Regions from separate parts of the Cupriavidus sp. GW821-FHT07C08 genome, predicted to be linked through region 1. Evidence: predicted binding sites of a transcription regulator. Region 1 holds the regulator's gene; the other holds the start of a gene.
The links. The regulator sigma-54, encoded in region 1, starts transcription at its own class of promoters, with help from an activator protein. The targets are predictions, from matches to a motif close to TGGCANGNAANCTGCTTT.
Positions count from the first base shown of each region.

Region 2: the regulator sigma-54 is predicted to act here: its motif matches at 10,239-10,256, upstream of AC07UK_RS22695 (PQQ-dependent methanol/ethanol family dehydrogenase).

Region 1 covers NZ_JBWKQZ010000012.1:115,994-130,806, reverse strand. Annotated here, with positions in the region: gene mutY (A/G-specific adenine glycosylase) at 1-1,108, shown strand, start outside; gene AC07UK_RS17200 (LON peptidase substrate-binding domain-containing protein) at 1,137-1,796, opposite strand; gene rapZ (RNase adapter RapZ) at 1,888-2,772, opposite strand; gene AC07UK_RS17190 (PsiF family protein) at 2,890-3,282, opposite strand; gene hprK (HPr(Ser) kinase/phosphatase) at 3,445-4,416, opposite strand; gene ptsN (PTS IIA-like nitrogen regulatory protein PtsN) at 4,497-4,952, opposite strand; gene hpf (ribosome hibernation-promoting factor, HPF/YfiA family) at 5,408-5,758, opposite strand; gene AC07UK_RS17170 (RNA polymerase factor sigma-54) at 5,807-7,288, opposite strand; gene lptB (LPS export ABC transporter ATP-binding protein) at 7,421-8,221, opposite strand; gene lptA (lipopolysaccharide transport periplasmic protein LptA) at 8,279-8,929, opposite strand; gene lptC (LPS export ABC transporter periplasmic protein LptC) at 8,998-9,627, opposite strand; gene AC07UK_RS17150 (KpsF/GutQ family sugar-phosphate isomerase) at 9,671-10,654, opposite strand; gene AC07UK_RS17145 (monovalent cation:proton antiporter family protein) at 10,796-12,775, shown strand; gene AC07UK_RS17140 (ribbon-helix-helix domain-containing protein) at 12,794-13,168, opposite strand; gene AC07UK_RS17135 (DJ-1/PfpI family protein) at 13,270-13,848, opposite strand; gene AC07UK_RS17130 (adenine phosphoribosyltransferase) at 14,065-14,637, shown strand; gene AC07UK_RS17125 (LysE family translocator) at 14,681-14,813, shown strand, end outside.
Region 2 covers NZ_JBWKQZ010000019.1:29,962-44,774, forward strand. Annotated here, with positions in the region: gene pedF (cytochrome c-550 PedF) at 1-374, opposite strand, end outside; gene AC07UK_RS22650 (sigma-54-dependent Fis family transcriptional regulator) at 651-2,639, shown strand; gene AC07UK_RS22655 (MBL fold metallo-hydrolase) at 2,670-3,632, opposite strand; gene AC07UK_RS22660 (alpha/beta fold hydrolase) at 3,632-4,591, opposite strand; gene pqqA (pyrroloquinoline quinone precursor peptide PqqA) at 4,684-4,758, shown strand; gene pqqB (pyrroloquinoline quinone biosynthesis protein PqqB) at 4,891-5,808, shown strand; gene pqqC (pyrroloquinoline-quinone synthase PqqC) at 5,805-6,515, shown strand; gene pqqD (pyrroloquinoline quinone biosynthesis peptide chaperone PqqD) at 6,512-6,784, shown strand; gene pqqE (pyrroloquinoline quinone biosynthesis protein PqqE) at 6,756-7,907, shown strand; gene AC07UK_RS22690 (c-type cytochrome) at 7,988-8,311, opposite strand; gene AC07UK_RS22695 (PQQ-dependent methanol/ethanol family dehydrogenase) at 8,432-10,174, opposite strand; gene AC07UK_RS22700 (quinoprotein relay system zinc metallohydrolase 1) at 10,376-11,347, opposite strand; gene AC07UK_RS22705 (quinoprotein dehydrogenase-associated SoxYZ-like carrier) at 11,344-12,123, opposite strand; gene AC07UK_RS22710 (ABC transporter permease) at 12,141-12,953, opposite strand; gene AC07UK_RS22715 (type 1 periplasmic-binding domain-containing protein) at 12,961-14,166, opposite strand; gene AC07UK_RS22720 (PQQ-dependent catabolism-associated beta-propeller protein) at 14,159-14,813, opposite strand, start outside.

The DNA.
Region 1 (14,813 bases):
CGCCCGCGTGGTTGACTGGCAGCGCCAGCATGGCCGGCACGACCTGCCGTGGCAGAACACGCGCGACCCGTACCGCATCTGGCTGTCGGAGATCATGCTGCAGCAGACCCAGGTGAGCGCGGTGATCGACTACTTCCAGCGCTTTGTCTCGCAGCTGCCCACGGTGCAGGCACTGGCGGCGGCGCCTGCCGACCAGGTCATGGCGCTATGGGCGGGGCTGGGCTACTACTCGCGCGCGCGCAACCTGCACCGTTGCGCCATGCAGGTGGTGAGCGAGCACGGTGGCCGTTTCCCGACCGATCCCGCGGTGCTGGCCACGTTGCCCGGCATCGGCCGCTCCACCGCCGCGGCGATCGCCGCGTTCAGCGCCGGCGTGCGCTCGCCGATCCTGGACGGCAACGTCAAGCGCGTGTTCGCGCGCTGCTTCGGCATCCACGGCCATCCGGGCGAGCGCATGGTGGAAACGCGCATGTGGCAGCTGGCCGAGCTGGCCTTGCCGGCGGCAGGCCCGCGCCAGGCCGAGGACATGATCGCCTATACGCAAGGGCTGATGGACCTGGGCGCCACGGTGTGCTCGCGCGGCAAGCCGGCCTGCCTGGCCGATGCCGGCGCGTGCCCGCTGTCGGCCGGCTGCGTGGCGCGCCGCGACGGGCTCACCGGCGTGCTGCCCACGCCCAAGCCGCGCGCGGCCATCCCCGAGCGCAGCACGGTGATGCTGCTGGTGCGGCGCCAGCGCGAAGTGCTGCTGCGCCTGCGCCCCGGCAGCGGCATCTGGGGCGGGCTGTGGAGCCTGCCTGAGATGCCGGTCGACAGCGTGCCCTTCGACGCCGAAGCCGCCGAGGCGGCCGCGCTCGACTATGCCAGCGCCTTCGGCAAGCCCGCACGCGCCGCGCTGACCGGCGAGCTGACCCATGTGTTCACGCACTTCCGCCTGCTGATCCGTGCCATCCGGGTCGATGTGAGTGCGGACGGCGCAAGCCTGATGGCGCAGGACAGCGCCGCAGAAGCCGCGCAGCGCTGGATCTCGCTTGACGATCTCGATGCGGTGGGGACGCCCGCGCCGGTGCGCAGGCTGCTGGAGGACCAGGCGCGCGGCGGGCTGTTCTGAAGCCTGGCGGAGTCTCGGGGATCCGCGCCTAGAGCATGTGGTTCTGGCGCATGTAGCGATGCACGATCTCGATGCGCATGCCGGCATCGGGTAGCGCCATCAGCATCTGCTTTGCCTTGAGCGGCACCGGCAGCAACTCGCACAGCCGGTTGGCGACCCAGCTCGGGTCGTCCCACAGGTAGGGCTCGTCGAACGGCAGCCGGTCAGGGTGCTCGGCGTGCAGCCGCGTGACAATGCGCCGCAGCGCATCCAGGCATTCGCCCAGCAGCTCCAGCTTGCAGTCGATGATGTCGGGGGGCAGCACCTCGGCGCGGGCGACCAGCAGGCCGTCGTCGCGGGTGTCATGGCTGACGATATGGAAGCGCTCGCGGCCGCGCGCGCGGATCAGCAGCACGCCCAGCTGCTCCATGTTGCAGTCGACGATTTCCGCCAGGCAGCCGACCAGCTCGGGCACGGTAGGCTGGTCCGGCCGGGCCACTTCCTCGCCGCTTTCGATCAGGCAAACGCCAAAGGGCGTGTTGTCGCGCAGGCAGTTGCGCACCATGTCGACATAGCGCGCCTCGAACACGCGCAATGGCAGCCGTCCACCGGGAAACAGCACGGTGTGCAACGGGAACAGCGGCAGGTTGTCGAGCGTCCGTGGCGGATCTTCTGATCCCGTGGGACGGTAGAGGTCGGTCGAGGACATGCAGTGCCAGCTTGGGTATCGCGCAGCAATGGGCCAGCCGGCCAACGCGGCGCGCAGATGCCAGTGATGCCAGTGGGCAGTCCCGCCTGCGTCAGCCCGCCGGTGCGAGCTCTCGGTGTCTCACCAGCACATTACCATGCGCCCGGAAGTAGTTGGCAAGCCTTTCCGCAATATAGACCGAGCGATGCTGGCCGCCGGTGCAGCCGATCGCCACGGTCAGGTAGCTGCGGTTGTCGGCAATGAAACTTGGCAGCCACTTTTCCACATAGGCGCGGATATCCTCGGCCATTGCCAGCACCATTGGCTGGGCCTGCAGGAAGTCGATCACCGGCGTGTCGCGCCCCGTCAGCGGGCGCAAGGCCAGGTCGTAATAGGGGTTGGGCAGCGAGCGCACGTCGAACACCATGTCCGCATCGCTGGGCACGCCATGCTTGAAGCCGAACGACTCGAACAGCAGCGTCAGCCGCTGGCTGTCGTCGCGGATCAGCTCCTTGATCCAGCTGCGCAGCGTATTGGTGCGCACATTGCTGGTGTCGATGCGGTGCGCGGCCTCGGCCAGCGGGCTCAGCAGCGCGCGCTCCATCTCGATCGCTTCCATCAGCGCGGTGTCGTTGAAGCCCGGTTCACCGCCCGGGCCCGGCATGCCGTCGGTACGCCCCGACAGCGGGTGGCGGCGGCGCGTCTCGGAGTAGCGCTGCACCAGTGCGTCGGTGCTGGCGGTCAGGAACACCACTTCGACCTGGTGCTCCGCGGCCAGCGCGCGCACGGTGTCGGGCAACTGGTCGAGCGACTCGCGGCTGCGGATGTCAGTGGCGACGCCCAGGTGCGTATAGCCCTGGCTGTCGAGGTAGCGGGTCAGTTCCGGGATGAACTGAGCCGGCAGGTTGTCCACGCAGTAGTAGCCTGCGTCTTCGAGCACGTTCAGTGCGACGGACTTGCCGGAACCGGATATGCCGGTGATGAGGATGATGCGCATAGCAACTGAAGCATAGCATCACGTGATGAAGGCGTCATGACACCACGCGCAAAGCAAGCATGGCGAACCTCGCGGTTCGCCATGCTTTTGTCGTCAGCTTGCGGCGCTGGTTGCGGCTCAGGCTGCCTTGGACAGGCATTCCTTCATGTAGGTCTTGTATTCGTCGCCCTTCTTGCCCTTGCCCGACTTGCTGCAGGAGGCCATTTTCTCCTGCTGGGTCTTGGACGCGCCCTTGGACAGGCATTCCTTCATGAACGCCTTGCGTTCGTCGCCCTTCTTGCCGGCGGCTTGCGTATTGCAGGCCTTCATCTTGTCCTGCTGGGCGTTGGCTGCGGGCTTGTCCGGGGTAGCCGGGGTGGCGGGCGTGGCAGGCATGGCCGGCGTTGCCGGTGCGGTGGCCGCCGGCTTGGCTGGCGTCGCGGGAGTTGCCGGCGTGGCGGTGGTCTGTGCAAAAGCGCTGGCGGCGATCATCGGGGTGACCAGCGCGCACATCGCGATCAGTTTCTTCATGCTTGCTCTCCTGGGTGTGGAAAACTTCATGGCCGCGCGCCATTGCCGGCGTTGCAGCTTCCGTAACGGGCGCGATGCCCATTACAGCACAAAACGGAGCATGCCTGAAGAACGTTGACGCCCTGCGTCAACGCCGTTGTAAGCAAATGAAAACGCTGGGGCTCAGAGCAGGCGGCCCTGGCCGCGCGAAACCGCATCGGCCTGCATCGCGGCGCGCTGCCGGTCCATGAAGTCGCGCAGCGTATCGATGCCGCGCAGGCGCAGGATGGTATTGCGCACCGCGGCCTCGACCAGCACGGCCAAGTTGCGCCCGGCCGCCACCTGGATCTTGACCATGTGGATCGGCAGGCCCAGCACGTCCAGGTATTGCGAATCGAGCGGCAGCCGCTCGAACTCGCCGTCGTTGCGGCGCACCAACTGCACCACCAGTTTGATCTTCATCTTCCGGCGCACCGCGGTCTCACCGAAGATGGTCTTGATGTCGAGCAGGCCCAGGCCGCGCACTTCAAGCAGGTTCTGCAGCAGCGGCGGGCAGCGGCCTTCGATGAAATCCGGCCCCAGGCGCACGAAGTCCACGGCATCGTCGGCCACCAGCCCGTGGCCGCGCGAGATCAATTCCAGGCCCAGTTCGCTCTTGCCCAGGCCAGATTCGCCCATGATCAGCACGCCCATGCCCAGGATGTCGAGGAAGACCCCGTGCATGGTCACGCGCGGCGCGGAAATGCGCGACAGATACAGGCGCAGGTGGTCGATCACCGCGGCCGACGACACCGGCGTGGTGAACAGCGGCGTGGACGAGCGCGTGCAGCGCAGTTCCAGGTCGGGCGGCGGCTCCATGCCGTCGGCGATCACCAGGAAGGGCGGCTCCAGCAGGATCAGCTCGCCCATCTGGCGCTTGCGGGTCTCATCGTCCAGCCGCTGGTAATAAGTGATCTCGGGTTTGCCGAGCACCTGGATGCGGTTGGGGTGGATCAGGTTCAGGTGGCCCACCAGGTCGGCGGCGGAGGTGGCTTCGCGGGCGAACTCCACGTCGAAGGCGCGGTCCGCGCCTTCCAGGCCGGCCACCCAAGAGAGTTTGATGTCGGCTGCGTTGTCGTCGAAGATGGACTGGGAGGTGACGCCGGTGAGTTCCATGCGGTATGACTGGTGGGGCGGTTTGCGAAGCGCCTGGCGCCTGCCCGGTCTGGTGCCGGCCCGCCTGGGGGATCAGGGGATCAGGGATGCCATGCGATCAGCAGCTGATGGACGGCATCGGGCGTCGGCAGCGTGGCCAGTCCTTCGCGCATGTCGCGGTCGGAAAGCAGTTGCGCGATTTCTGACAGGATTTCCAGATGCTGCTGCGTAGCCTGTTCGGGCACCAGCAGGAAGATCAGCAGCGATACCGGCTTGCCATCCGGCGATTCGAACGGAATCGGCTCGGCCAGGCGCATGAAGGCGGCCAGCGGCTGCTTCAGGCCCTTGATGCGGCCGTGCGGGATCGCCACGCCTGCGCCCAGGCCGGTGGACCCCAGCGACTCGCGCGCGAACAGGTTGTCCGTCACGATGGCGCGCGCCACACCATGGTTGTTCTCGAAGAGGAGCCCGGCCTGCTCGAACACACGCTTCTTGCTGGTGACGCTGACGTCCAGGGTGATGTTGCCGGGTGGCAGCAATTTGGCCAAACGATTCATGGGCGATGCGCAGGATTTCAGTTAGCGGGCAGATCGTTCCGCCGGGCAGTGGGCTGGCTCCGGGCTGCCGTTGGCCTGGCCGGAGGCGTCCGGCCCATTATAGAGCAGCGACTACCCCTGTATTGTGCAGCGCAGCGGGGCAAGCCGGTGCAGAACGATACATGGTGATGCAATCGTGCCTCCGGGCCGGGAGCCGGCGCACCGATGCGGGGCGCGGCCAGGATTCCCTCTCTTTGTATGGCGCAGCATACACCTTGGCGCAGCGCTTGCGAACACTCTTGCCCATTCGGGTGAAAAGCGTTGGCTCCGGCGCCACAGCCGGGCCGCACCGCCAGTGCGGGCGCGGCATGCCGGCGGCAACCCGGAACGCGAGGGCGCAAAAAAGCCGCGCTTCGTGGCGCGGCTTGCCTGTTCAATCCTGATTCAGCAGCCCGCTGCGGGGCTGCCGGGCACGGTCATTGCTGCATTTGCGCTGCGGCCATCTGGTACTTGACCGCTTCGCGGTCGTGGCCTTGCACGCGATCCTTGTAGCGGATCACCTGACGGTCCAGCTTGTCGACGAGTGCGTCGATCGCTGCATATAGGTCTTCGTGATGCGCCTCGACAAAGATGTCCTTGCCCTTGAGATGTAGATTGATTTCCGCGTACTGACGCCGGTCCTTTTCCTTGTGGTTGTCGACAGAGAGCAGCACGCTAACGCCAATGACCTGATCGAAATGCCTGACGATTCGCTCCAGCTTCGTTTCCACGTACTCACGCAGAGGGGGCGTGATGTCCAGGTGGTGTCCACTGATCTTGAAGTTCATAGCGCTTCTCCTTCTGAAAGAGCCTCACCAGGCAGGCGGTGGGCTCGGCTACAAAGACTTGCGGAGATTGACTGCGGGGATCTTCAGGGCTTCGCGATACTTGGCAACAGTGCGGCGCGCAACAACAAAGCCTTGCTCACCCAGCAGTTCGGCAATGCGACTGTCGGAAAGGGGATTCCTAGGGTCTTCGGCTCCTATCAGTTGCTTGATCAAGGCGCGGATGGCCGTTGATGAAGCCGCGCCACCGGTTTCGGTGGACACGTGGCTGCCGAAGAAGTACTTCAGTTCGAAAGTACCCATCGGCGTTGCCATATATTTATTGGTCGTCACCCGGGAGATGGTTGACTCGTGTAAACCCAGTGTATCGGCAATCTCCCGCAAAACCAAGGGGCGCATGGCGATTTCGCCGTGACTGAAAAAGTTCTTTTGACGCTCGACAATGGCCTGCGAGACACGCAGGATTGTGTCGAACCTTTGCTGGATGTTCTTGATCAGCCAGCGCGCCTCCTGCAGCTTCTGCTGCAGCCCGGCCGTGCCGGACTCACCCTTCGCGCCACGCAGGATTTGCGCATACATATCGTTGATGCGCAGCCTCGGCATCACATCCGGATTGAGTTGCGCGATCCAGCCGCCGCCACCCTTGCGCACGAACACGTCCGGCACCACGAAGTCGGCTTCCGGACGGCTGTATGCATGGCCAGGGTAGGGCGCCAGCGAGCGGATCAGTTCGTGTGCGGACTTCAGTGCCACTTCATCGACCTGCAGCGCTTTCTTCAGCCGCGTGTAGTCGCGTACTGCGAGCAACTCCAGGTGGTTGGTAACGATGTTCAGCGCCAGTTCGCGCTGCGGGTGCGTCAGGCGCCGCAACTGCAGGGCCAGGCATTCGGCGGCGTTGCGCGCGCCCACGCCGGGCGGGTCGAAGCTCTGCAGCAGCGTGAGGATGGCGTGGACTTCGTCGATCTCGAATTCGAGTTCTTCCGGCAACTCCGTGCAGATCTCTTCAAGCGACGCGCTCAGGTAGCCATCGTCGTCGAGCGATTCGATCAGGAAGATGGCCAGGCCCTTGTCGCGCGCCGAGATCTTCAGCGGCGTGAGCTGTTCCATCAGGTACTCGCGCAGCGTGGGCTCGGCTTCGCGCAGCTGCATCGGCGTTTTTTCGTCCTCGTCGCCCTGAGGGCGGCGGGCAAAGTCGTCCAGGCTCCAGTCGCCGCTGCCATAGTCGTCGCCGTTGCCGCTGTCGCCATAGCTGTCATCGTCACCCGCGCCGTCGGCGCGGGCCTCGCCATTGCCCTGGGGCTCTGCCGGGGCGGGCGCCGGTGCGCTCTGCAGGTTGACCGAGCCATCGGCCGCCACGCGCAGCGGGCTTTCGATCCAGTCGTTCTCGCGCTCGAGCAGCGGGTTTTCCGTCAGCGCCTGTTCGACCTCTTGCTGCAGTTCCAGCGTGGAGAGCTGCAGCAGCCGGATCGACTGCTGCAGTTGCGGGGTCAGGGCCAGATGCTGGGAAAGACGGAGCTGTAGCGACGGTTTCATGCGAGCTATTCTATGCGCATCTTTCCGTTGTTGGAACGGAAATTGCTATCGCTTTTGCGGTCCGATCGCCGCTGGCTGTGGGAGGGCCCACGCGCGCGCGAAGAGGCCTGCCGCCCCGGGCAGGCCGCTAAATCACATGCGGAAGTTCTCGCCCAGGTAGACGCGCCGCACTGCGTCATTGGCGATGATTTCTTCGGGCTGGCCCGCGGCCAGCACCGTGCCTTCGCTGATGATGTAGGCGTGGTCGCAGATGCCGAGCGTCTCGCGCACGTTGTGGTCGGTGATCAGCACGCCGATATTGCGTGCCTTGAGGAAGCTGACGATGCGCTGGATCTCGCCCACGGCGATCGGGTCCACGCCGGCGAAGGGCTCGTCCAGCAGGATGAAGCGCGGTGACGACGCCAGCGCGCGCGCGATTTCCACGCGGCGGCGCTCGCCGCCCGACAGCGACAGCGCCGGGTTGTTGCGCAGGTGCGCGATCTGCAGGTCGTCGAGCAGCGAATCCAGGCGGCGCTCAATCTCGGTCTTGGGCAGTGGCTTGCCGTTGCTCACCTGAAGCTCCAGTACCGCGCGGATGTTCTCTTCGACGTTGAGCTTGCGGAACACCGAGGCTTCCTGCGGCAGGTACGACAGCCCCATGCGCGCGCGCTCGTGGATCGGCAGGCCGCTGATGTGGTCGCCGTCGAGCACGATATCGCCTTCGTCCAGCGCCACCAGGCCCACGATCATGTAGAACGAGGTGGTCTTGCCCGCGCCGTTAGGCCCGAGCAGGCCGACCACCTCGCCGCTCTTCACGTCGAGCGAGACGTCCTTGACCACCGTGCGCGAGCCATAGCGCTTCTTCAGGTGGCGCACGACCAGCGTGCTGCCGCCGGGAAGGACGGTGGAGGCTTCGACGGAAGGCTTGTCGGCGATGGTTGCGGTATCGGTCATTGGCACAGTCTGGCGTTCAGGCGTTTCTGGCGCGGGCAGGCAAGCCGGCGCCAGGCGTCAGGGTTTGTTGGCAGGCGCGGGCGCCGGCTTCAGGTCCAGCGGCGAGCCGATGTTGCCCGTGGCGCCGGTCTTCTGGTCCTGGCGCGGCGACAGCACCGCGCGCACGCGGCCGGACGGATTGGCGGCGGCGGCGTCGCCACTGCCGCCGCCGGCGGCCGTGTAGAACTCCTTGCGGCTGTCGTAGGTCAGCACCGCGCCGCGGATCTCGTCGACCTGCTTGGCGCCCTGCAGGCGCGCCATGCGGGCATTGCCGATCAGCTTGGAGTACTCCTGCTTGCCGTCGTACTCGATGCGGTCGCCCCAGCCGTCGATGTATTCGTCGACGCCTTCGCGCTTCTGCCGGATGTAGGCCTGCTTGCCCGGCTTGGCGGTGGCCACCGCGAACTGGTAGCCCTCGGGGTCGGTGCGCAGTTCGGCAGCGTCGGACTTCAGGATCATGGTGCCCTTGGTCAGCACCACGTTGCCGGTCAGCGTATAGATCTGCTTGACGTCGTCGTAGCTGGCGTTGTCCGCCTCCAGCACCATCGGCTTGTCGCGGTCCGCGCGCTCGGCCAGGGCGGGCTGGGCCAGCAGGCCGAAGGCCAGGGCCAGGGCGAGCAGGGCCGGGGCGGTGCGTTGACGGGACGATGTCGTCAGGGAAGCAGTCATGTTGGCAGGGGTTGCTTGAGGGCGTCTGGGTACGTTGGTGCGGGTTGGCGCGGCCCCCGGGCCGGGGCTCAGGACCCCGGCGCGCGGCCCGGGGTCGGCCCGGTGATGATGGTGCCGCGTACATTGCCGAGCAATTGTACTTCGCGCGTGACGTTGTTGAAGATCAGGCCGTTGGCGGTCATCACCGACGGGCCGCGCGTCAGCTTGACCGGCTTGTCGGTCTTGACGATGTCGTCATTGACCAGCAGCTGGAAATAACTGGATGCGGCGGTCAGCTGCGGGTCCTTGGACACGTCCACGCCCTGCTGGCGCATGACAAAGCCGTTGCCGTACAGGTCGATCACCGAGCCCTCGGCGTTCATGCGGCCCATATCGGCGCGGGCGGTGACCGGCGGGCGGTCCGGCTCGTACGCGCGCATGGCGGGCCGGGTCACTTCGTAGGTCTGGTCGTCCTCGAAATGGACCATGCGCTCGCCGGTGAAGCGGATCTTGGTGCTGCCGTCCTGCGCCAGCTCGGTGGCCGAGAAGCGGTCCATGAAGTAATCAGGCTCATGCTTCTTGGTGCTTTGCGCGGCCAGGTCTTCCTTGGGGGAGTTGATCTGGACCAGCCAGAACGTGCTGCCCGCCACGAAGGCCATCAGCAGCAGCGGCAGCAGCCGCATGACGATGCCGCTGAGGGAGGCGAGGAGTGCCTGCATGGTGTCCTTGGCGTTGTGCCGGTTGTGCCGGGCCCGCGCCCGCTCAGATGACCTTGGCGCGGGTCAGGTCGTGGATATGCAGCGCGCCGGTCAGGCGGCCGTCGTCGTCCACCACCAGCAGCTGGTTGATGCGGTTGGCTTCCATCACCTGCACCGCTTCGACGGCGAGCTGGTTCTCGTTGACCACGTGCGGGTTGCGGTGCATGACCTCGCCGATGGGCACGGTCTTCCAGTCGCGCGGGGTTTCCAGCAGGCGGCGCAGGTCGCCGTCGGTGAAGACGCCGATGGCGTGTCCGTCCGGGTCCACCACGGCGGTCATGGCCATGCCCTTGCGGGTGATTTCCATCAGCGCCTGGGCCAGCGGCGTGTTCTCGCGCACCTCGGGCACGGCGTTGCCGGTGCGCATCACGTCGCGCACATGGGTCAGCAGCTTGCGCCCGAGCGCGCCGCCGGGGTGCGAGCGGGCGAAGTCTTCCTCACCAAAGCCGCGCGCATCGAGCACCGCCACCGCCAGCGCATCGCCGAGCGCCAGCGCCGCGGTGGTGCTGGCCGTCGGCGCCAGGTTCAGCGGGCAGGCTTCTTTCTCGACCGCCGCGTCCAGGTGGACGTCGGCCAGCTTGGCCAGGTTGGAGTCGGGGTTGCCGGTGACCGAGATCAGCCGCGCGCCAATGCGCTTGACGATCGGGATGATCGACAGCAGCTCGCCGGTCTCGCCAGAATTGGAGAAGGCGATCAGCACGTCGTCGCGCGTGACCATGCCCAGGTCGCCGTGGCTGGCCTCGGCCGGGTGCACAAAGAACGCCGGCGTGCCGGTAGAGGCCAGCGTGGCCGCGACCTTGCGTCCGATATGGCCGGACTTGCCGATGCCTGAGACAACCACGCGCCCGGTGCATTGCAGGATCAGCAGCACGGCACGGGCAAAGTCGCCGTTCAGGCGTCCGGAAAGTGCGGAAACCGCATCGGCTTCGGTCTGGAGAGTGTCGCGGGCGAGCCTGAGTGCTCGATCCGCATCGAAATTAGCTATCATGGCGACGAAGTATACCAACGAATGCGATGGCGCCTGGCCCGACCCATGGCGCACGTCGTGCTTGCCGTGCTCGCCGTATTTTGCCGGCAGGGTGCCCGTGCCGGGTCGGACGCGCGCCTGGCCGGTCACCCAGACCCCCTGATGCATTCTCCGCTGGAACTGACCCTGGTGCTGCTGGCCGCCGCCGTCTTCGGCGTGGTCGCATTCCGCATGCTGCAGCTGCCGCCGATGCTGGGCTACCTGGCCGTCGGCATCCTGATCGGCCCGCATGCGCTGGGGCTGGCCAGCGACACCGCGCAGACCAAGTACCTGGCCGAATTCGGCGTGGTCTTCCTGATGTTCTCGATCGGGCTGGAGTTCAACCTGACCAAGCTGCGCTCGATGAAGCGGCTGGTGTTCGGCCTGGGCGGCTCGCAGGTGGTGCTGTCGATGCTGGCGGTGGTGCCGGCCAGCTGGGCTTTCAACTGGCTGTTCCCGCTGTCCTGGCAGGCGTCGGTGGCGCTGGGCGGGGCGCTGGCGATGTCTTCCACCGCGATCGTCTCCAAGATGCTGTCCGAGCGCATGGAGCTGGAAAGCGAGCAGGGCCGCAATATCATCAGCATCCTGCTGTTCCAGGATCTGGCGGTGGTGCCGCTGCTGATCGTGATCCCGGCGCTGTCGCGCGATCCGGGCGACCTGATGGTGGCGCTGGGCCTGGCCACGGTCAAGATCGTGGTGGCCCTGGGCGCCATCTTCTTCCTTGGCCAGCGCCTGATGAGCCGCTGGTTCCACGTGGTGGCGGCGCGCCGTTCGCAGGAACTGTTCATGCTGAACCTGCTGCTGGTGACGCTGGGCATGGCGGCGCTGACCGAGCGGCTGGGCCTGTCGATGGCGCTGGGCGCCTTCATGGCGGGCATGCTGATCTCCGAGACGCCCTACCGCCACCAGGTGGAAGAGGACATCAAGCCGTTCCGCGACGTGCTGCTGGGGCTGTTCTTCGTCACCATCGGCATGCTGCTCAATATCCGCGTGGTGCTGGACCACGTGTGGCTGGTGCTGGCGCTGCTGGTAGTGCCGGTGCTGTTCAAGCTGGTGCTGATCGCGGTGCTGGCGCGGGTCTTCGGCTCGCGCCAGGGGGTGGCCATCCGCACCGGGCTGGGGCTGGCGCAGGCCGGCGAATTCGGTTTCGTGCTGCTGAACCAGATCGACGGCCTGAACCTGGTCGACCCGGTGCTGATCCAGGTGATCCTGGCGTCGATGCTGCTGTCGATGCTGGCCGCGCCATTCCTGATCCAGTACAGCGACGCCATCGTGCTGCGCTTTGCCGCCAACGAATGGCTGATGCAGTCGCTGAACATGACCCGCATCGCCGCGCAGAGCCTGCAGACCGAGAAGCACGCCATCATCTGCGGCTTCGGCCGCAGCGGGCAGAACCTGGCGCACATGCTGGAGCGCGAGGGCATCAACTACGTGGCGCTGGACCTGGACCCCGACCGCGTGCGCGAGGCCGCCGCGGCCGGCGATACCGTGGTCTACGGCGACGCGGGCCGGCGCGAGGCGCTGATCGCCGCCGGCATCCACCGCGCTGCCGCCCTGATCGTCACCTATGCCAACACGCCGTCGGCGCTCAAGGTGCTGCACCACGTGCAGGAACTGGCGCCGGCGCTGCCGGTGATCGTGCGCACGGTGGATGACTCAGAGCTCGACACGCTGCAGAAGGCCGGCGCCACCGAGGTGGTGCCCGAGATCATCGAGGGCAGCCTGATGCTGGCTTCGCACGCGCTGGTGCTGCTTGGCGTGCCGATGCGGCATGTGCTGCGCGGTGTGCAGGAGGCGCGCGACGCGCGCTACAGCCTGCTGCGCGGCTACTTCCACGGCCGCGACGATGAGGAGGACATGGTCGAGCGCGATTCGGTGCGGCTGCACTCCGTGTCGCTCGGGCCGCAATCCACGGCGGTGGGGCGGCGCCTTGGCGTGCTGGGGCTGGAGCGCATCGGCGTGGAAGTGACCGCGGTGCGCCGGCGCGGCATCCGCGCCTTCGACCCGGAGCCCGAGACCGTGCTGGAACCGGGCGATATCGTGGTGCTGCGCGGCCCACCCGAGGCGCTGGAAGCGGCAGAGACGCGCATCCTGAACGGCTGAGCCGGGCCGCCGGATGCGTCAGTGCGGACGCGCCTCGACCCAGGATTCCGGCAGGTTGTCGAGCACGGCGCGTGCGTCCAGCGAGCGGATCGGCACGCTGGTATCGGCCGGGATGCGGCCCTCGCCCTGCAGCATCAGGTAGCGCAGGCAGCACACACGCAGGAAGGACGAGAAATTGCCCGCCACCGCCTCGCTGCCGCGATGTTCGGTCAGTTCATCGTGCAGGCGCGTGATCAGCTGGTTGACGGTCATGTCGTCGCGCCGCGCCAGTTCTTCCAGCACTTCCCAGAACAGGCTCTCCAGCCGGATGCTGGTGGCCACGCCATGCAGGCGCAGCGAGCGCGACTGGCTTTGGTACGACGCCGGATTGGCGCGGATAAAGATTTCACACATGGTTGCTCCCGTGCGGGCGGCGCGGCCGGCGGTCATGTGCACGGCTCGCCGCAGGGGGCGGGCCGTGCCTTCACGCGTGGGGGCGCCGCGTGCGGAAAGCTCTAATGTACGATCCGCGTGCCCAGCACGGCAAGGAACTGCGCCAGCCAGGCCGGATGCGCGGGCCAGGCCGGGGCGGTGACGAGGTTGCCGTCGGTATGGGCCTGGTCGACGGGAATATCGGCATAGATGCCGCCAGCCAGCTTCACCTCGGGCGCGCAGGCCGGGTAGGCGGAGCAGGTCTTGCCTTCGAGCACGCCTGCCGCGGCCAGCAGCTGGGCGCCGTGGCAGACCGCGGCGATCGGCTTGTCCGCCTGGGCGAAGTGGCGCACGATCTCCAGCACGCGCGCGTTCAGGCGCAGGTATTCCGGGGCGCGGCCGCCGGGGATGACCAGTGCGTCGTAACTGGCGGGGTCGATCTCGGCAAAGGTCGCGTTGAGGGTGAAGTTGTGGCCGCGCTTCTCGGTGTAGGTCTGGTCGCCCTCGAAGTCATGGATGGCGGTGGCGCAGGCGTCGCCCGCCTGCTTGTCCGGGCAGGCGGCGTGGACGGTGTGGCCGACCATCTGCAGTGCCTGGAACGGCACCATGGTTTCGTAGTCTTCGGCGTAGTCGCCCACCAGCATCAGAATCTTTTTTGCCATCGCGGTCTCCTGTATGGTTACGGGTGTCCGGCGGGTGCCGGACTCGGCAGCCCGGCCCCTTGGCTAGCCAACCGGGCCGGCAGGGCCATTGTGCTGGCCGCCCCGGTGGCGCGGGTGGTAACTGGTTACCGCGCCGGCGGCAACCCCTGCCGCGACCCACTGCGACCCATTTTTGACTGGCGCGCCACGCTGCGCGCCTACCGTTTCCAGACCCCTATGGCAGATTCCATCATCCAGTCCCCCGAGCTCGGCGACGTCACCGGCTACCTGCGCGAGCGCATCCGCACCGTGCCGGACTGGCCCATGCCGGGCGTGATGTTCCGCGACATCACCCCGCTGCTGCAGAACCCCAAGACGCTGCGCGTGCTGATCGATGTCTTCGTGCACCGCTACATGGATGCGCAGCTCGACCTGGTGGCGGGCATCGACGCGCGCGGCTTTATCCTGGGAGCGATCGTCGCGTATGAGCTGAACCTGGGCTTCGTGCCGATCCGCAAGAAGGGCAAGCTGCCGTTCCAGACCGTGGCCGAGGAGTACGAGCTGGAATACGGCAGCGCCACCGTCGAGATCCATGCCGACGCCTGCAAGGCCGGCGACCGCGTGCTGCTGGTCGACGACCTGATCGCCACCGGCGGCACCATGATGGCCGGGCGCAAGCTGCTGGAGCGCCTGGGCGCGACGGTGGTGGAGGGCGCCGCCATCGTCGACCTGCCCGAGCTGGGCGGCTCGAAGCTGCTGCAGGACGGCGGGCTGCCGCTGTTTACCGTGTGCAAGTTTGAAGGTCACTGAGCCACGCTGACCGGCCCGCAAGATTTCCACGCAAGGAGACCCCATGCCTGACCTGCTGCTGTTCCTGCTGACTTCGATTGCCGTGACTGTGGCCCCGGGGCCCGACAACCTGCAGGTGCTGGCGCGCGGCATGGCGCAGGGCCGGCGCGCCGGGCTGGTGGCGGCACTGGGCTTTT
Region 2 (14,813 bases), on a different contig from region 1:
TTGCGCACGGTGGTGGTGTAGAACTGCGAGATCTCGCTCATGCACGCCTCTTTCTTCTTTGCATCCGCCAGTGAGACGCAGTCGCCGTCAAGCTTGCGCAGGTCCGGCGCGATGCCCCCTGACACCGCTTCCAGGCCATGGCAGCGCGCGCAGTTCTGGTTGTAGGCCGAGGTGCCGATGCGCAGCGCCTCCTTGTGCGCATCGCCGCTGCGGTAGGGATTGTCCGGGCGCCATTCGTCGCCCAGCTGTGGTAAGGCTTTGGTATCGACGGCTTGGGGCGTGACGTCGCCATGGGCCAGCACAGAGCTGGCCGGGATGGCGGTCAGGGACGCGCAAAGCGCGAGCAAGGCAAGCAGGCGGCGCTGCGTTTTCATGGATGTCTCCTACAGTGGATGGGTCTTGGTTGTTTGCCCCATTTCCGCAAGAGCCATACCAGCCAGCCGGACCAGGCCCGGAAGCGCCTGAAGGCAGGCTTCGCCTGCGCCGCCATCGTTCTGTGCAACGCAGCATCGCGGCACTGGTGTCCCGGATTGCCACACCTGGCAAGTGTTTTGCTTCATGACGCAACACTGTCGACCATGCGCCCGGCGAAGGCGCCGACAGCGACCCGCGCAAAGATCGCGGGCGGACTTTCCACAGGAGACAGCGAAATGACCTTCCAGCCGGAACCGGCCCGCCCCGCGGCGGGCGCCCCGGGTGACACGGGGCAGCCCGAGCGCGCCGAACTGATTGCCCAGGCCCACCAGCGTTCCGAGTCCTATGGCCTGCGTCCCTATGAATCGCCCGACTTCTGCCCGGTGCTGCAGAGCGAGCTGAAAACGCGGATCGAGCGTAGCCAGTCACTGTTCGCCTATGCGCTGCCGGTGATGGAAACGCTCTACGACCAGATCGTGAATACGCAGAGCATGGTCATCCTGACCGACGCCGATGGCCTGATCCTGCACTCGATGGGCGATGACGACTTTCTGGCCCGGGCCAACCAGGTCGCGCTGCGCCCGGGCGCGGAGTGGTCGGAAGCGCGCCGCGGCACCAACGCCATCGGCACGGCCCTGGCCGAGAACCGGGCCACGCTGGTACACGGCGCCGACCACTTCCTGGAGGCCAACCAGTTCCTGACCTGCTCGTGCATGACCATCCTCGACCCTTACGGCAAGACCGTGGGGGCGCTGGATGTGACCGGCGACCAGCGCGGTTTCCACAAGCACACCATGGCGCTGGTGCGGATGTCGGCGCAGATGATCGAGAACCAGCTGTTCGGCAACGCCTTCCGCGACATGGTGTGCATCCGCTTCCATTCGCGCGCGGAGTTCCTGGGCACGCTGGTGGAGGGCATTGTCTCCTTCACGCCCGGCGGGCGCTTCCTGTCAGCCAACCGCAGCGGGCAGTTCCAGCTTGGCCTGTCCAATGGCGCCCTGCATGCGCACACCTTTTCCTCGCTGTTCGGGCTGTCGATGTCGCAGCTGTTCGACGCGGTGCGCGCGGCCCATGCGGGCATCGTCCAGCTGCACCTGCCCAGCGGCGTCAAGGTCAGCGCCCGGGTCGAATGGAAGTCACCCGCCGCATCCCTGCCAGGCAACACCGATGCCGGCCACGCAGCCCAGGCCGGCACCGCCGCCGCACCGCGCAGCCTGGCCGCAGGCCCGGCCCGCTCGCCCGGGCTGGACGACCTGGACACGGGCGACGCGCAGATCCGCGCGGTCATCGGCAAGCTGCGCAAGGTCATCGGCAAGGATATTCCGGTGATGGTGCTGGGCGAGACCGGCACCGGCAAGGAACTGATGGCGCGCGCCATCCACGCCGACAGCCCGCGCCATGCCGGGCCGTTCATTGCCGTGAACTGCGCCTCTATCCCGGAAAACCTGATCGAGTCCGAGCTGTTCGGCTATGAAGAAGGCGCCTTCACCGGCGCCCGCAAGAAGGGCGGCATCGGCAAGATGCTGCTGGCCAACGGCGGCACGCTGTTCCTGGACGAGATCGGGGACATGCCGCTGCATCTGCAAGGGCGGCTGCTGCGCGCGCTGCAGGAACGCGCGGTGTCGCCGCTGGGCAGCAGCAAGGTCATCCATGTCGACGTCTCGGTGGTGTGCGCCACCAACCGCAACCTGCGTGATCTGGTCGCCAACGGCCAGTTCCGCGAAGACCTCTACTACCGCCTCAACGGGCTGGTGGTGCGGCTGCCGGCCCTGCGCGAGCGCGGCGACCTCGACACGGTGGCCGCCAGGCTGCTGCGCCAGGAGCAGGCGGGTGTGCAACCCGGCGAGCCGCCCCGCATCCGCGAGTCGGTGATGGAGATGTTCCGCCGCTACCACTGGCCGGGCAATATCCGCCAGCTGTGCAACCTGCTGCGCACCGCGCGGCTGATGGCCGAAGGCGAAGCCGAGATCACCGAGGACCACCTGCCCGACGACTTCCTCGATGACCTGCGCGAGCGCCAGGGGCATGCGGCGGTGCCCGCGGCCCATGTGCTGCCGGGCGCGCAGCCAACGCGGCTGGCCGATGTCGAGGCCATGGCCATTGTCGCCACGGTCAAGGCGCACAACGGGAATATCTCTGCGGCGGCCAAGGCGCTGGGAATCTCGCGCAATACGGTCTACCGGAAAATGGAAGAGGCCCGCGGGCTGCCCCACCAGGCCGGCTGATCCCGGCCACGCACCTGGGCAGCTGCGCGCTCAGGCCAGCGGCTCGCCCTGCATCCACAGGTCTTCCAGCTCGCGCCAGGCGCGCTGCACGTTCAGCGGGTGGCGCGACTGGAAATGGCGCCAATGCCGGAACGGCTGCGCCGCCACGGCGTCGCTGGCGCGCGAGGCATCGCTGCCCGCGGCCAGCGCGGCGCCGATTCCGTCCGCCAGCGCATCCAGGTAGGCCAGCGTCGGCGCCAGCGTCTGGGCGGGCGTGCCTGGCGCGGTGCCCACCACCGTGCGCGCCGGCAGCTCCTGCAGCCGACGCAGCGCACGGCGCCACCCCTGCAGGGAGGCCTCCTGCATCTCCGGCACGCGCTCGCGGTAAGCCAGGCCGCCCGCACACAGCAGCTGCAGCTGCGGCGCGTACAGCACCGTATCCGAGGCACTGTGCGCGTTCGCGTAAACCTGCACCTGCCAGGCGGTAGCGCCGGTGTGCAGCCAGCCATCGGGCTGCAGCGCGGGCTCCGGCAGCACGATCGCGGCGCCGCGCATGACACCGTTGCCGAGCAGCGTGGCCATGCGGGCCAGGCAGGCCGCGCAGCGTTGCCGCATCAGCGCAGCCGTGGCGGCGGAGGCCAGGAACACGGGCCGGGGCCGCAGCCGTGCGAACGCGGCATTGGCCAGCACGTTCTCCGGGTGGGCGTGCGTATTGACCACCCAACGCACGGGCTGCGGCGTCAGCGCCCGGATGGCGCCGAGCAGCGCACCGCCCCACGCCGCCTGCGGCCCGGGGTCCACCACCAGCACGCCCGCGCCGCTCAGATGGACCAGGGTCGGCACCACTTCGGCGGCGTTGGCGCGCGCCACTTCGGCATTGCCGGCGCGGGCCACATATACGCCTGGCTGCAGCCGCTCCAGCGTGACCCGCGTGCCGGCAGCGGCCGCCGGGGGACAGCCGTTCATGGCCAGCGCAAGCGTGGCGCCAAGAAAGCCGCGCCGCGTCGTGGGCATCACCGCTGCCAGCCAGCGGCGCGGATCGCGGCCACCAGCGCGTCGCGCATGGCCCCGGCCGCCAGGTGTCCGCCGTCCACCCAGGCCAGCCTTGCGCCCGGCATGGCGGCCTGCAGGCGCAGCGCGTTGGCGGGACGGCAGACCTTGTCGGCGCGGCCATGCAGCAGCGTCACCGGCAGGCCATGCGCGCCGATGACCCGCGCCGCGCTGAGCAGGGCCGGCTTGCCCAGTCCGGCCCGGTTGCGCAGGTAGTGCGCCTGGATGCGGTATTTGTTCACCGCGGCCATGCGCTCGCGCCGCGGCTGCCGGCGCGAAGGCGACGCAGGGGAAAGACCCAGCAACGCCTGTTCGCTCGCCTGCCACGCCGCGGCAGTGTCCCGTTTTTGAACAGGCGTACCACTTTGCAACAGCCGTGACACAGTTAGCAGCCGCGCGCGCGCATCGGGCAAGCGCTCGCCCCATGCCTTGACGCAATGCAGCATGCGGCGGCCCCCATGGCGCGGTGAAAACAGCGCGAGCACATCGTCGCGGCCAGTCAGGAAGGTGCCGCGCAGGACCAGCGCCGCCACGGCGTGCGGGCATTGCGCCGCGTACGCCAGGGCAAGTGCCGCCCCCCATGATCCGCCCACCACGCCCCAGCGCTCGATGCCCAGCGCGCGGCGCAGCTGCTCCAGGTCGGCCAGCAGCGCGCCCACGGTATTGCGGCGCAGGCAGCCCGCCGGCCTGGAGCGGCCGGCGCCGCGCTGGTCCGGCATCACCACGCGGTGTCGCCGCGGGTCGAACCATTGCGCCATGGCGGCAGAGCAGCCGCTGCCCGGCCCTCCATGCAGCACCAGCCACGGCTCGCCGTCCGCGGCGCCGGCCAGCCGCACATGCACGCGCTGGGCGTCGGGCGTACGCAGGTGGAATGTGGTGGCCGTGCCGGAAAAGCCGGCGGATATCGTGGATGCGTCGGGCATGGATGTTGCCTTTAGGGGATGCGGCTGTCGGGCGGCAGCCAGGCGCCGCGGCAAGACGATATTCACTAACCATGCCACCCAAGGAGAGAGACATGCGCTGGACCACCCCCGCCTACACCGAGCTGCGGCTTGGCTTTGAAATCACGATGTACATCGCCAACCGCTGAACGTGCCGCGGCGCCTGCGACCGGCGGTGCGCCGACAGGCAACCCGCGGACCGCAAGCACAACCAACGCAGGCAGGCGCCAGGGCTGGCGCCTGCTCCGTGAAGCCATGACCCAACACCAAGCGCTCACGCCATGACAAGCATCCGGGTACTGGGGTCGGCCGCCGGCGGCGGCTTTCCGCAGTGGAACTGCAACTGCCACAACTGCGACGGCGTGCGCCGCGGCACGGTGCGCGCCACGCCGCGCACGCAATCCTCGATCGCGCTGACGGGCGACGGGCCTGATGCCATCCTGGTCAATGCCTCGCCCGATATCCTGCAGCAGCTGCGCCAGGCGCCCGCGCTGCAGCCGGCGCGCGCGCCGCGCGACACCGCCATCGCCGCGGTGGTGCTGATGGATGCGCAGATCGACCACGTCACCGGCCTGCTGATGCTGCGCGAACACCGCCAGGCGCTGCCGGTCTATGCCACCGCCGCCGTCCTCGACGATCTGGGCGCTGCCTTCCCGCTGACGCGCATCCTGTCGCACTACTGCGGGCTGCAGACGCACGCCCTGCCCTGCGACGGCACCGCGTTTTCAGTCCCGCCGCTGGACGGCGTGACACTGACGGCGATACCGCTGGAGAGCAAGGCCCCGCCCTACTCGCCCAACCGCCACGCGCCGCGCACGGGCGACAACATCGGCCTGCGCATCGAAGACCGCCGCAGCGGCCGCCGCGCCTTCTATGCGCCCGGCCTGGGCCGCATCGACGACCACGTCTTTGCGGAGCTGCACAGCGCCGACATCGTGCTGGTCGACGGCACCTTCTGGCGCGACGACGAGATGCAGGCGCCGGGCTTCTCCGGCAAGAGCGCCGCCGACATGGGCCACCTGGCCCTGTCCGGACCCGGCGGCATGATCCAGGTCCTGGAGCGGCTGCCCGCCAGCCGCAAGATCCTTATCCATATCAACAATACCAACCCGGTGCTGGTGGAAGACTCGCCCGAGCGCGCAGTGCTGGCGCGGCACGGCATCGAGGTGGCGTACGACGGCATGGAAATCGCGCTATGACATCTGCCATCTCCCCCATCCCCCCCATCGCCTGGACCGAGGCCGAGTTCGAGGCCCGCCTGCGCGCCAGGGAAAGCGGCTACCACATCCACCATCCTTTCAACCAGCGCATGGCGGCGGGCCAGTGTTCGCCCGCGCAGATCCGCGCATGGGTGGCCAACCGCTTCTACTACCAGGACAACATCCCGCTGAAGGACGCCGCCATCCTGTCCAACTGCCCCGAGCGCGACACCCGCCGCGAGTGGGTGGTGCGCATCCTTGACCACGACGGCACCGACACCCAGCCCGGCGGCATCGAGGCCTGGCTGCGCCTGGGCCAGGCGGTGGGCCTGGAGCGCGAAGCGCTGCTGAGCCACCGGCACGTGCTGCCCGGGGTGCGCTTTGCCGTCGATGCCTACGTCAACTTTGCGCGCCGCGCGCCGTGGCAGGAAGCCGTGTGCTCGTCGCTGACGGAGATGTTCGCGCCCGCAATCCACAAGGAACGCCTGGCCGGCTGGCCCACGCATTACCCGTGGATCGAGGCCGCCGGGCTGGACTACTTCCGCTCTCGCATTCCGCTCGCGCAGCGCGACGTGGACCATGGCCTGCGCGTGACGCTGGGCCACTTCCGCAGCGCGGCGCAACAGCAGCGTGCCCTCGACATCCTGCAGTTCAAGCTCGACGTGCTCTGGTCGATGCTCGACGCCATCCAGCAAGCCAACCCATGACAGCCAGCACGCAAGACCTCGCCAGACCGACCCTGCACCGGACCTTTCGCCTGCAATGGGAAGAGTCCCAGCAAAGCTGGGTGCTGCTGTACCCGGAAGGCATGGTCACCCTCAACGACAGCGCCGCCGCGATCCTGCAGCGCTGCGACGGCAGCCACACGCTGGACATGCTGATCGATGACCTGCAGGCCGCGTTTGGCGTGCAGGGCATCGCCCCGGAGGTACATGCCTTTGTCAAACATGCCATCGAACGCGGCTGGCTGGTCTGAGGTCGCGCCCGGCCCGCCGCTATGGCTGCTGGCCGAGCTGACCTACCGCTGCCCGCTGCATTGCGCCTTCTGCTCCAACCCGGTGGACTACGCCCGGCACACGGCCGAGCTGGGCACCGCGCAATGGTGCGACGTGTTCAGCCAGGCGCGGGCGCTGGGCGCGGTGCAGCTCGGGCTGTCCGGCGGCGAGCCGCTGCTGCGCAAGGACCTGGAGACACTGGTCCGGCATGCGCATGGCCTGGGCTTCTACACCAACCTCATCACCTCGGGCGTGGGCCTGACCGACGCCCGCCTTGCCGCCCTGCGCGACGCCGGCCTGGACCATATCCAGCTGTCGTTCCAGGACTCCACCCGCGAGCTCAACGACTTCCTGTCCAGCACCCGCACGTTTGACCTGAAGCAGCGCGTGGCGCGCATGATCAAGGCGCACGGCTACCCGATGGTGATGAACTGCGTGCTGCACCGGCATAACCTGCCGCATGTCGGCACCATCATCGAAATGGCCCTGCAGATGGGCGCCGAATACCTGGAACTGGCCAACACGCAGTACTACGGCTGGGCCTGGGAGAACCGGCTGGCGCTGCTGCCCACCCATGAGCAGCTGCGCGAGGCCGAGGCCGTGGTCCGGCAGTACCGCGCGCGCATCGGCAGGCAATGCCAGATCCTGTTCGTCGTGCCTGACTACTTCGAGGCGCGGCCCAAGAAGTGCATGAACGGCTGGGGCACCACCTTCCTTGGCGTGGCGCCGGACGGCACCGCGCTGCCCTGCCACGCGGCGCGCATGCTGCCCGGCCTGGCACTGCCCAATGTCACCACGCAGGGGCTGCGCGAGATCTGGACCGAAAGCGATGCCTTCCGCCGTTTCCGCGGCACGCAGTGGATGCAGGAGCCCTGCCGTTCCTGCGACCAGCGCGAGCAGGACTACGGCGGCTGTCGCTGCCAGGCGTTCCTTGTCACCGGCGACGCCGCCGCGACAGACCCGGTGTGCGAGCGCTCCGGCGCGCACGACAAGGTCAGCGAGATCGTGCTGCAGGGCCGGCTGGCTTTGGCGCAGGCGCGCGAGCAAGCGATGGTATTTCGCAGCGATGGCAACTCGCTGCGGCTGAGCAGCGGCCAGCGGTAAGAAAGAAAAGACCCCGGCATGGCAGGCGCCAGCCGGGGTACCTTGCCGGCAAGCCGGCATCGTCAAGACAGTCGCCGGCCTCAGCTGGCACTCAACACCCACTCCGCCAGCTTCTTCGCGTCATCCTCGCCAAGGCTGCCATGCGGCGGCATCGGAATCCGCCCCCACACGCCCTTGCCGCCTTCGCGGATCTTCTTTGCCAGCCGCTCCGCCGCCTGGCTGTCGCCCTTGTACTTGGCGGCCACCTCGGCAAACCCTGGCCCCACCAGCTTTGACTGCATGCCATGGCAGGAAAAGCAGCCGCTCTTGTCGGCCAGGGCCTGCATGTCGGCTGCCGTGCCGGCCAGTGCCGCGCCCGGCAGCAGCGCCGAAACCACCGCCAGCGCCATCCATTCCTTCTTCATACCTGTGTCCCTCTTCGTCCCATTTCGACCCGTTTCGTCCTGTTGCAACCGCGCCCGGCGCACGCCGCGCACCCATGATGCGATGCGCGCGTGCGCCGGACCGTGTCACCTCCCGCCGGCTCAGCTCTTGTGCAGCTTGAACACCCACACCGAGCCGCCCTGCTCCAGGAAGTTCACACGCTTGGCCACCTCGCCGCCCCACAGCGGCACCGCGCCGCCCCAGCCGGACACCACGGCCACGTACTGCTCGCCGTTCTCTTCCCAGGTGACCGGGGGCGCCACCACGCCGCTGCCGGTCTGGAACTGCCACAGCTCCTTGCCGGTCCTGGCGTCGGCCGCCTTCAGGTAGCCTTCCGGCGTGCCCCAGAACACCAGCCCGCCGGCGGTGGTCATCACCCCGCCCCACAGCGGCGCGCTGTTCTTGACCTCCCACATGATCTTGCCGCTCTTGGGGTTGATGGCCCGCAGCGTGCCGATATAGTCCTCGTTCAGCGGACGGATGGTGAAGCCCGCGCCCAGGAAGGCAGCACCCTTCTTGTAGCTGATGGGCTCGTTCCAGATATCCATGCCCCACTCGTTGGCGGGCACGTAGAACAGGCCGGTCTGCGGGCTGTAGGCCATCGGCTGCTGGTTCTTGCCGCCAAGGAAGCCCGGCGCGGCAAACACGGACTTGCCCTTCTTCTCGTCGCTGCCGGCGGCGGGGTCACCGGGGCGGCCTTCGGCGATGTAGTTGGGGCGGCCGCTCTTCAGGTCGATGCCGGTGGCCCAGGTGATTTTCTTGACGAAGGGGAAGGCGTTGACCAGCTTGCCGCTGGCCGCGTCGTTGACATAGAAGAAGCCATTGCGGTCGGCCTTGCCGCCCATGCGCTTGCCGTCCAGGTCGAAGGTCACGAACTCATTGACGCCATCGAAATCCCAGCCGTCGTTCGGGGTGTTCTGGTAGTGCCAGACGATCTTGCCGGTGGCGGGATCCAGCGCCACCGTCGAGGCCGAGTAGAGGTTGTCGCCCTTGCGGATATGGCTGTTCCAGGGGCCCGGATTGCCGGTGCCGAAGTACACCAGCCCGGTGGCCGGATCATAGGTGCCGCCCAGCCAGGTGGCGGCGCCGCCGGTCTTCCAGGTCTCGCCCGGCCAGCTCGCGTTGGTGGTGCCGGTCACGCCGTTCTCGGTCTTGTTGCCGTCCTTGTCGTACTTGTAGCCCATATGGCCTTCCACCACCGGCCGCGACCACACCAGCTGCCCGGTTTTGGCATCGCGCGCCTCGACCCGGCCCACCACGCCGAACTCGCCGCCCGAGATGCCGGTCAGCACCATGCCCTTGACGATCATGGGCGCCGCCGTGTACGAATAGCCGGCGGCGTAGTCCTCCAGCTTCTCCTTCCACACCACCTTGCCGGTCTTCTGGTCCAGCGCCACCAGCTGCGCATCGAGCGTGCCGAAGATCACCAGGTTGTCGTAGAGTGCCGCACCGCGGTTCACCACGTCGCAGCACGGCATGATGCCTTCGGGCAGCCGGTGCTCATACTTCCAGAGCTTGCGTCCGGTCTTCAGGTCCAGCGCGTAGATGCGCGAATACGAGGCCGTCACGAACATCTTGCCGTCATGGATCAGCGGCTGCGATTCCTGCCCGCGCTGCTTCTCGCCGCCAAACGAGAACGACCACGCCGGCACCAGCTGCCCGACGTTCTTCGTATTGATGCGCGACAGCGTGGAATAGCGCTGGCCTTGCGGGCCCATGCCCCACGACAACACATCGCCGGGGCTCTTTGCGTCGTTCTCGATCATGGCATCGGTCACTGCCGCCTGCGCGGCCAGACTGGCCGCGGCAGCCGCAACCGCCATCACTACTCGTAACGTCCTCATTGCCATCTCCTCTCTTGTTTTGGGTTTCCCTGGTGCGCCACTGCGCCACACACCAGACATGCCTTTGGCAATTCCCATGCCAGTCGCATCCCCGCACCAGCACGCCGGTTGCGGCCCCGCTGCGTGATGGCAGCCGTGCCAGCGCGCAACACTGCGTTGCAGCTGCTCCAGAATTGAACAGCCCGCCACGGCTGGCCGGCGTCAGTGCCCAAGCGCGGCTTCCTCGCGCGCCGGGTAGAGATGGCCGACGTTGCGCAGGTACTCCGCGGGCATCGCGGCCCAGTGCGCGTAGGGCTGCGGCACCGGCATCGCCATGACCTCGGCCAGGTCCCGCCCCTGCGCCGCGGCCTCGCGCAGGCGCGTGTCCAGCCATTGCAGGTAGCCGCGCGTCTGCGCGATGGCCTCTGCGCCGCCGCCGGCCGCAGGCACTGGCCCGTGGCTGGGGACCAGCACGCGCGCCCCGCTGTCGGCCAGCAGCGCCTGCAGCCGGTCCAGGCTGGCCAGCCAGCGGCCGATATCCGCGTGCGGCGTGGTCGGAATGCGTTGCCGGAACACCAGCCCGCCGGCAAAGACCACGCCCGCGCTGTGGTCCAGCACCACCAGGTCGTCGCCGGTATGGCCGTCCAGGCGCACCAGCTCCAGCGTATGGCGCCCGATCGTGCGGCGGCCCGGCGCCAGCGCGTGGGCAGCCGGCGCGGGCTCGGTGCCGCGCATCCAGTCGCCGCACAGGCGGTAGAGGTTGTCGGCATAAGCGGCGCCCTCGCGCCGCGCCCCGTCGATGGTGCCGGCCAGGGCGCTGCCGCCAACATCGGCATAGGCCTGGTTGCCGAAGAAATAGTCGGGATGCAGGTTCAGGTTCAGCACCAGCCGCACCGGGGCGGCCGTGACCGATGCAATCGCCTTGCGCTGCTGCTCGCCATACAGCCGCGACGGGCCGGTGTTGATCACCACCACCCCGTCGCCGGTGTCGATAAACGCCGTATTGATGATGTTGCAGCCGTTGCCGGGCGCGAAGTCGGCATTGGCGCCTTCCAGCAGCCACACGCCCGCGGCGATCTCGCGCGGGGCCAGGCGGTAGTCAGGAGGCTGCAGCGCGGCCTGCTGGGCGAATGCCGCCGGCACGGGCTGGCCCGCCAGGCATAGCAGCAACCACAGTAGCAATCGTCGCTTCATGGCGATACCCGCGCCGCGATGCGGTTGCCGTTGTTGTCGTGGCCGGCCACCGTCATGCCCGGCGGCACGGCATCGCGCAGGTCGAAGGAGAAAATCGGGTTCTCGGCAACCGGCTCATGCAGCGTCAGTCGCAGCAGCGGCTGCCGGGCCGCGTCGGCCAGGACCAGGGTCTCGATATGGAACGCCGGGATGCCCGCCGCCAGGCCGGTATCCATCGGATGCATCACGCGCAGCCGCACGCGTGCCGCGGCCCCGCCGAAGCCCGGGAACACGCGCGCGTCCACGCGGTTGAGCGTGCGGCTCCAGCTGCCGTCGCGGCGCGTGGCGCCGGGCACCGTGCAGCCCCCGCCGCCGGCATCGACCAGCACGCTGCCGACATGCCAAGTGCCGTCGCGCGTGCGCGCCGCCACCCGCACCGGCGATGCCTGTTCCAGCTTGAAGCGGAACGACAGCGAAGGGCGCACCCGCAGCGGTTCGAACGCCAGCACCTCGCGGATCGGGTTGCGGTCCACCGCCACCACGATGCGATCCACTTCGCCCAGCGCCGAGGCATCGAAGGCGATCGGCACGCGCATGGGGTCTTCCGCAAACGCCGGCCCGGTCACGCTGACGCGGCTGTCGAACACCACCGGCCCCATCTGCAGCAGCTCCTTGTGGATCCAGTCCCATTGCGGCGACTGCAGCGGATCGCTGTGCGCGATGACGGCGCCCGCTGCCCCGGCAGCCGCTACCGCCGGGCTGGCCATGCCCAGTGCGGCCGCCATCAGCAGGACCATGCCCCGCGTCCGGCGCCTCATGCCTGCTGCCCCCGGCGCGCCATGCCGCGCTGCGGGTCGTAGCCCTGCAGCGCCAGCGCGAAGAACACCACCGCGCTGCCCGCCACCACCGCCAGGCTCAGCGGCGCCACCTGCCCGTACAGCGCAAAGCGGATCGCCTCGACCGCGTGGGTGAAGGGATTGAAGCGGGCCAGCTGGTACACCACCTCCGCGCCCGACTCCTGCAGCTTCCACAGCGGATACAGCGCCGAGCTGATGAAGAACATCGGGAAGATCACGAAGTTCATGGTGCCGGCAAAGTTCTCGAGCTGGCGCACATGGACCGACAGCAGCAGGCCCAGCGCGCCCAGCATCAGCGCGGCCAGCGCCATGGCGCCTGTCGCCGCCAGCAGGTGCAGGGACTCGAAGCGGATGCCGAAGGCCATCGCCACCAGCAGGAACGCGGCCATCTGCAGCAGCGACAGCACCGTGCCCGCCGCCAGCTTGCAGGCCAGCAGCCAGCCCCGCGGCAGCGGCGCGGTCAGCAGCAGCCGCATCACGCCCATCTCGCGGTCGTACACCATGGCCAGCGACGACTGCATGCCGTTGAACAGCGCGATCATGCCCAGCAGTCCGGGCGCCACGTAGACCTTGTATTCGATGTAGGTGTCGTAGGGCGGCGCGATGGCGACGCCCAGCGCGTTCTGAAAGCCCGCGGCAAACACGAGCAGCCACAGCAGCGGGCGCACCAGCGACGACAGCAGGCGCCCGGGCTGGCGCAGGTACTTGCGCAGCTCGCGCCCGCAAACCGCGCGCAGCGCGCGCCAGCGATGGATCAGGATGGAGGCCATGGGTGTGCTACGCGGATGGGGCCCGGCACGCCGTGTCGGCTTCATCGGCGCCCAGGGTGTCGAGGTTGTTCTTCGGATGCAGCACGCCTTCCACCGGGGCCATGCCGACCACGCCGTCAGGGTGGGCCAGCAACACCGGCTGGCGCAGCTGGCGGTCCCAGCGGCGGAACGACAGTGGCGGCCCCTTGAAGCCGTCCACCACCACCTGCCCGGCGGCAAGCGCCTGCGCCTGTCCGGCAAACCCGGCCCTGGGCAGGCGCGCCACGCTCTCGGCGATGGCCTTGACCGCCACCCAGGCAGCCCAGTCGTAGCCGGTCATCGGACGGCCCGCCGCGCGCATGAAGCGCCGGTTGAGCTGCGGCCCGCCATTGCGCTCCCAGGCCCAGTGCCACGCCTGCGCGCCCAGCCCGCTGGCGCCCACCACCGGGCGCGGCAGCAGCGTGGCGTAGGGCACGCCGCGGGCGAACTCGCCGTCGGCATCGGCCACCACCACCACGTCATAGTCCACGCCGCCGGTCAGCAGGCCGAGGTTGGCCTGGTCGCGCTCACGCGGGTCGTTGGACAGCCTGAAGGCGCGCTGCGCCGACCAGGCAATGCCAAAGCGCCGCGCCGACGTCACCAGCGCGTCGCGCTGCGCCGCATCGGCCGCGGACGGGCCGCTCAGCAGCAAGGCGCGGAGCCATTTGCGCAATACCAGGTACTGCATCAGCGCATCCGCGCGCATGCGCAGGCTGGGCAGCGTGTGCAGCAGCACCGGCGCGCAGCCGGCGCCGCGCAACGCGTCGTCATCGGCCGACACATTGAACAACAAGGCCTCGCCCGGCCTGACCGCGCCCGCGGCCGCCCTGACCGACGCCGACGGCAGGTCCAGCAGGATATAGCGCGTGCCCTGCCGCGCCAGCGCCGCGACCAGCGGGGCCACCTCGGCTTCAGTGCGGGCTTCCTGGGCTTCCAGCCTGAGCGACTGACCCGCGGCCTCGAGCGCCACGCGCGCTTCCGCGGCCGCCACCTGGGCGCCGTCGAGCGCACGGCCCTGCGGCTGGCCGGGATAGCGCTGCGCCAGGCGCCGGGGCGCATAGCGCGCGTCGTCGGCCTGCGACACGACCGCCACGCGCACCTCGGCAGCGTGCACCGCGGCAGGCAGCCACGCCAGCGCCATGGCACCCAACCCGGCACGCCACCACTGCCACCACGCACGCGAGCGCTCAGTCATCGATCGCCACCGAATGCGGCACCCGGCCCGCCTTGAGCGTGGCCACCGCCTTGCGGCTGGCGGTGTCCACCACGCTGACATCGTCGGACAGGCCGTTGGCGACATAAAGCCGCGCGTTGTCGCGGCTCAGCGCCAGCCCCCATGCGCGGCGGCCGACCAGCACATAGTCCTGCACCCGGCGCGACGCCACCTCGACCACCGCGACATGGTTGGCGCGGCCCAGACCGATATAGGCGCGCGTGCCGTCGCCGCTGGCCGCCATGCCCACCGGGGTCACGTCCTCGGCGCGAAAGCCCCGGGGCGCGAAGGCGATGGTCTGGGCCACCTCGAAGGTATCGGTACGGATCACGCTGACGCTGGCCGACAGTTCGTTGGACACCCACAGCTCCTTGCCGTCGCGCACCAGCAGCAGCCGCCGCGGCCGGTTGCCGACCTGGATATTGCGGATCACCTTGCGCGTGGCCACGTCGATGACATGGACCAGGTTGGCCACCTCCGAGGTCACGTACACATGCCTGCCGTCGGCGCTGACCCTGACGCCCTCCGGCTCCTCGCCCACCCTGACCGCGAACACGCGCTTGCCTGAAGCCGTGTCGTAGGCCGACAGCAGCCCGTCCTCTTCATTCGAGACATAGAGCGTGCGGCCG